2 regions of the Shewanella sp. Sh95 genome follow, and region 2 is predicted to be linked to the other one. Evidence: riboswitches for the same ligand, from Rfam matches in the RefSeq annotation. Region 2 holds a riboswitch; the other holds the start of a gene.
The links. Region 2 has a riboswitch for cobalamin ahead of AEA42_RS19950 (ABC transporter ATP-binding protein). Riboswitches for the same ligand answer to the same signal wherever they lie in the genome.

Region 1 (3,322 bases), on a different contig from region 2:
CCCTACAATTAACGGCTTGTAGTCAGCCGAAACCCGTAACCGTATTCGAAAATGATAAGGAAGCCTTATTGCAGTTTGATAACGGCAAACTGCTCCAATTTAAGGAAAATCCGAGTCCACAGTACCGCCATATTCCCTGTGATTTACCCGCTGTCGAGACTGTGGTCACCAATAGTTCGGCCTTTGCGGCGTTAACACAATCCGGTGAGGTGATCACTTGGGGTGATAGCTATGCTGGTGGCGATAGCCGCGAGGTGACTGAGCAGCTTAAGCAAGTTAAGCAAATCGTCTCGATTAAAGATGGGTTTGCCGCGTTACGTCAAGATGGCACTGTGGTGTTCTGGGGCAATGTGGGTAAATATCGCCTCGACAAAGCCCTACAAAACCGCATGACTAATATTACTAAATTATTCGCCAACCAAGAGGCCATTGCCGCGCTAGATGCCACAGGCAAGGTACACACTTGGGGTTATGGCCCTTACGGTGGCAATAGCTTGCATGTGCAGGATCAATTAGTTGATGTCATTGATATCTTTGCTAAGGGACGCAGTTTTGTCGCCCTCAAAAAACAGGGCAGTGCAGTGATTTGGGGCCAGATTGAAGAGTCGACCAATATGAAAAAGTTGCTCCCTCAGCTTACGGATGTGGCGAAGATCGAATATTTTCAACACACCTATGCCGCCTTGAAAAAGGACGGCTCAGTAGTGAGTTGGGGCTGGCGCAGTGATACTTATCCTATCCGCAGTGCCTTAAAAGACGTGGCGAGTATGACGGCAAACAATTGCGCATTTGCGGTGTTAAGTCCTACGGGGGATGCGCATTTTTGGGGCGATGGGATTAACTGTGGCGTCGATTGGATTAAAAAAACCGACATTACAGGCGTGAAGGAGATTATCAGTATCGGCTCAGGCTTTTTATTACTGCGGGATAAGGCGGTGCCGCAAATTATGGCCGACGACACTGACTACGCGTATATGTTTGGGTTTCACTATGCCCAAGAGATTCTTGATAAATATTGGCAGGAAGGCAGTGTTATTACGCAAGGACCATCCTCCTTTGTGTTTACGCGTCCCGATGGCAAAGTGGTGCCCGTTGGATATCGAGCCAACCGTGATAATGTGGAAAAGTTAATGGCACGTATTCCGCGTCTCACGTGGTTAGATGGCGCAAATGACGGTTATGTTGGCATTAGCGAAAAGGGGGAGCTGGTCTCTTGGTCGATGAATTTGCCCATGTTCGACAAGTCGCCTGTGCAACCTGCTGACTCGTTAGTGATTAAGCCGCTGGATTTAAGCCCGGTTGCCCAATGCGAAACCCCTGAGCAGCGTCAGGCGATTTTAAGTAAAGACAGACCCCAACCTGCGGCAAAAAACTGGGATGGCGTTTTCTAACTCATCTGAGCTTTCTCGCCAATCTGAGATTAATGGACTTTCATCCGTATAGACGTCTATAATGCGCGCGCTTAGGTCTTTAATATTCTGAGCCTTGTTGGGCGTTAACAGGTTTGACGCCCTTTGAACCTAATTTTGAGTCAACCTTCTGTGGTGCTTGCGATGATGAAGTCGCGAGATAATCGGGAAGCCAGTGAAATTCTGGCACTGCCCCCGCAACGGTAAAAGGTGAGAGACGACCGCATTTGACAGGCGTTCACGATGAGCCCTGTAATCGAGTGTGTAAAGGTCAGTTTCGCGTTCATCTCAAGTTGAGATGGATATAGCCTAAGTCCGGAGACCGGCCCTAAAGGTGTTTTTGAGATTTCGGTGGGCAGATCTCAAAATGCGATAGTGACTATCAGTGTTTTCTACTGAATCAACGGTATCGTGGCGCTAATGCCCCGTTTTCCTTGTAGGAGTTAAAGGTAAAATGGGAACACATCCAACCAAAATTGCGCTGCTGATTGGCAGCCTTTGCAGTGTATCAATGATCGCGCCCGCTGTGGCTGCCGATGAAACTCATGCCGCCAACGTCGATGAGCATATCGTGGTGATTGGCCGTGCTGATAAGACCCCGTTAAATATTGCCGCTAATGTGAATGTGATTGATGCTGCGGCGATTGAAATGAGTGGCGCGACTAATTTGACTGACGTCTTACGTGGTCAGAGCGGTATTCAAATTTCGGATAACAATATTGGTACTAGCTTTGCGATGCGCGGTTTTAGCGCCAGCGCTGCGGTAAACAACACCTTGATTTTGCTCGATGGTCGCCGCCTAAATAACATCGATATTGCTGCGCCTAGCCTGAATGCAATTCCCTTAAATCAGGTTGAACGCATCGAGATTTTATCCGGCAGTGCGGGCGTGCTCTATGGCGATCAAGCCGTGGGTGGCGTGATCAATATTGTGACTAAATCGCCTGAGAATACCGGCGGCAGCGTGCAATTATCCGGCGGTAGCTTTAATACCTATGAAGGTCGCGGCGATGTGTCTGGCGCGATCAACAAGGATTGGCGCTATTTCTTGACCGGAAGCTACAACCAAGGTGACAACTATCGTCAGCATAACGCCAATGAAACGGGTTCTATCCTTGGCCGCATTCAATATAAAACGGCGACTGATTCGTTCTTTGTCGAAACCAGCTATTACGATGATGACCGCGAAAATCCGGGCTCGTTGACCGTAAATCAGTTCAAAGAAGACCCACGCCAGTCTTCCAATAAAAGCGAATATGTCCATGAGATGACCACTGCGGCGCGTACGGGCTATCAGCATCAGCTTAACCAAAACTGGGCATTAGCGGCGGATCTAGATTACAGCGATACCTTAGTGACCTCATTAAACTGGGGGGCGGGTAGCCAAAATACTCGCTCACTGCTGATGTTTAGCCCTAAGGCGCTCGCCAATTACAGCACCCGTCAAGGCGAGCTAAACCTAGTGACAGGTTTGGATATCAGCCGCGGTAAGGCCGAGTTTGACTCTATGGCGCGCAGCAATGTGCAGGAAATGCAAAGTGCTTACCTGCAAGCCACTGTGCCATTAAGCCACACCTTAAGCTATGTAGTGGGCGGCCGTTATGCGCGGGTGACCGACGATCTGGTCGATGGCAATGTGTATCCAAACGGCATCGATTTAGATGAAGATGCGACCGCATTCGAGTTCGGTTTAAATTACCGTCCGAGCGCCGAGCACAGATTCTATCTACGTGGCGATGAAAACTTCCGCTTTGCTAAGGTCGATGAGCAAGCTTACACCCCGAAAGATGTCTATGGCTTAAAGCCACAGACAGGCCGTTCCTATGAGGCGGGTTGGGATTGGACTGTGGCTAGCCAAAGCCTACGCGTCAGCCTATATCGCCTCGATTTAGAAGATGAAATTGTCTTCGACC
Region 2 (3,322 bases):
AGGGTTCGGCCCGAGGCATCGGTAATAGTGCCGGAGATCATCACTGGCAAACGTGCTGGCGAGTTAGCGCCAAAGAGTTCATCGAACACGGTTTCGATGGCAAATAAGGCGGCCTTAGCGTTTAAGGTATCGAAGATGGTCTCGACCATAATGATATCGGCGCCGCCTTCAATCAGGGCGCGGGTCGATTCGCAGTAAGCGGTCACTAACTCATCGAAGTGGATATTGCGATATCCGGGATCGTTAACATCGGGGCTGATAGAGCAGGTACGGTTAGTGGGTCCTAACACACCGGCGACATAACGTGGTTTACCCGTGGCTTTTTCGATTTCATCACAGGCCTCACGGGCGAGGCGCGCACCTTCACGGTTAATTTCGGCGGACAGCGACTGCATATCGTAGTCGGCCATGGCGATAGTGGTGGCGTTGAAAGTGTTGGTTTCAATAATATCGGCACCGGCTAATAGGTAGTCGGTGTGAATTTGTTTGATGATGTGTGGCTGTGTGAGCACTAAGAGATCGTTATTGCCCTTAACGTCGGTATGCCAATCCTTGAAACGCTCGCCACGGTAATCGGCTTCTTCTAGCTTGTAGCCTTGGATCATAGTGCCCATGGCGCCGTCTAAAATCAGAATGCGCTTTGACAACTGGTTGCGAATGTCTGCCAGTGTTTGGCTGGCTCGATGGAGAGATATCGCCATAAATGATTACCTTTACTACAGCTAAGTTGAGTCCAAAAATATGCAATTCTGCGGTAAATTGCATTTTATTATTGAATGTCGTTCGTTATGATTTGGACATTTATACGTATAGACGTCCATAATACGCGACATCGGATTGTCAGGGCAAGGTGAAAGTCATTAGGAGCGAGAATCTAGAATCTAGAATCTAGAATCTAGAGTTTAGGTCCTAAGATTTTTAAAAGGCATATATGAAACAAGTTCGCTTATTACTGTTACGCCACGGGGAATGCGAAGGCGGGGCGATTTTACGTGGCAGAGTCGATGTTCCACTGAGCGAGAAGGGCTGGCGGCAGATGTCGGCAGCAGTGGCGGCGCAGGCGACTGTGTGCCACGGTATTTACAGCTCTACCTCAAAGCGCTGCGCTGAATTTGCCAAGGTGTTGGCGCTGGAGCCGCATTCCAGCTTGTCTGAGAGTTCACATTTAGCGGCACCAACGCCTTCGTCGCTTGAGGTCAACCTGCTGGAGGATCTACAAGAAATGGATTTTGGCGATTGGGATGGTCGCTTGCTCGATGAGTTATATCAACAGGATGGCGAGCGCATGGCGGCCTATTGGCAAGATCCTTGGGCCGTGTCGCCGCCCAATGGTGAAACGATGGCAAGTTTCGAGGCTCGTATCGATGGCGCAATAGAGCAGATCCTCAATAAAGAGTTTGCCCTGCTGGCGTTGGATGATGAACAGGCCCACGGCGAGTGTAATGCCAATGTACCCACAGCCAATATCTGGATTCTGACCCACGGCGGAGTGATCCGTCATTTAATGGCAAGAGCATTGGGGGCGGTGAGAACGGTAGGGTTTTACAGTCAACTGACTTTACCGGTTGCCGCGGTGGTGACGATTAATGTACTCGAAGATAAACATGGAACTCGATACTGGCGCTTAGACTGGCCATCGGGCCATGCTGATTGAGTTAGAAATCTCATGCTAAATGGGATGATGAAAATTTTCTGATTTAAACTGCATTGCCTAATGAGCAAGATATAGGATAATGCTTTTCCCTGACGTTTGAGCCATATAGCACATGGTGTTCGCTAAGTTTAAATGTCGCAGAAATAGGTGTTGGGAATTTCGCTTTATCCTGCGCTATTCGCTTAAGGCAATAGTCGTTATAAACGCCGGATCAACCCAAACATAATAGGGAATCGGGGTGCTGCCCATCAGCCAGCCCGAACTGTACCCGCAACTGTGAGTAGTTAAAAGAAGTGCCTAGAATCTAGAGCCTAGAATCTAGAACCTAGAACCTAGAACCTAGAACCTAGAACCTTCTTTGCTACAAGTCAGGAGACCTGCCTATTTCTGTTTTCGCTGCGTGCAGCCTTAGTTCTCGAGCGGGTGACTCGAGGGAGCAGAAAATGATATTGATACGTTTCGCCCTGTGGCCCATGGTGCTACTGGGTTTGGGTACAAAATATGCCTGTGGGAGCTGCTTTAAATGAAGCCTTCCACGTCAACAGATGTGCAATCTTCGGCGGTGCTAGCTAATGTGGCACTCAATGTCAGCCAATTAAGTTGGACCATCGAAGGCAAAACCATTCTTTCAGGGATTAACTTTGCCCTACAACGCGGTGAAATGCTGGGATTAATCGGCCCTAACGGTGCGGGTAAATCCAGTTTACTGCGTTGTATATATCGTTTTATTCGCCCAACTCTGGGGCAAATCAGTTTGTTTTCGCAGGACATTAACGAGCTTTCGCCCAAGGCATTTGCCTGCAAAGTAGCTGTGGTGCAGCAGGATACGCCGCACTATTTTGATATGACCACAGAGCAACTCGTTGCTATGGGGCTCACGCCCCACAAAGGGATGTTCGATACTAATTCCAGCGGTGATAGTGAAAAAATTATCAAGGCGCTTGAAAAGGTAGGTCTTAGCCATAAGCGCTATCAGCAATATGAAAGGCTCTCCGGCGGTGAGAAACAACGGGCACTGATTGCCCGCGCTATCGTGCAACAACCTCAGTTACTGATTTTAGATGAACCCACAAACCACCTCGATGTGCGCTATCAAATACAAATTTTGGAGTTGGTTCGAAGCCTTGGCATTAGTGTCATTGCCTCTATTCATGATCTGAATTTAGCAAGTGCCCTGTGTGATAGTTTGCTGCTACTGGATAAGGGGCAAGTGAGCGCCATGGGCACGCCGAGTGAGGTATTAACAGAGGAGCGCATTGCCCAAGTTTTTGGTGTTTGCGCTCAAGTGATGCCCCATCCACAACATGCCAATCCTTTAATTAATTACTTTTATGGTTATCAAAAATCACCGACGGATGATGTGGTTGTATCCGCTCCCCATAACATCAACGGGGAGATAAACACGCCATGATTCACACGTTTAAGCTGATAATGATGAATCTTTTAACCCATATTTTAACGCCATTAACCCGCCAGCAATGGCTGATTCTTGGCTTGGTGGGTTTTGCCCTGCTGACCCCGATTGCGGCCGCCAGTTTTGGCGCGGCAAATATCAGCTTTTTAGATGTGTTGCATGTGTTTATTAAATTATTCAATCAATTTTTCGCCAACGACGGTGCGTCAACTACCGCCTCGATGACGGAGCGGATTGTGATGGAATTAAGGTTG

Region 1: it holds a riboswitch for cobalamin, as region 2 does, so the genes downstream of both, AEA42_RS15085 (TonB-dependent receptor) here and AEA42_RS19950 (ABC transporter ATP-binding protein) in region 2, are expected to answer to the same signal.

The regions. Positions count from the first base shown of each region.
Region 1 is NZ_LGYY01000208.1:20,332-23,653, forward strand. It holds gene AEA42_RS15080 (hypothetical protein) at 1-1,391, shown strand, start outside; cobalamin riboswitch at 1,526-1,755, shown strand; gene AEA42_RS15085 (TonB-dependent receptor) at 1,864-3,322, shown strand, end outside.
Region 2 is NZ_LGYY01000272.1:26,830-30,151, forward strand. It holds gene metH (methionine synthase) at 1-701, opposite strand, end outside; gene AEA42_RS19945 (histidine phosphatase family protein) at 932-1,654, shown strand; cobalamin riboswitch at 1,830-2,054, shown strand; gene AEA42_RS19950 (ABC transporter ATP-binding protein) at 2,178-3,065, shown strand; gene AEA42_RS19955 (iron ABC transporter permease) at 3,062-3,322, shown strand, end outside.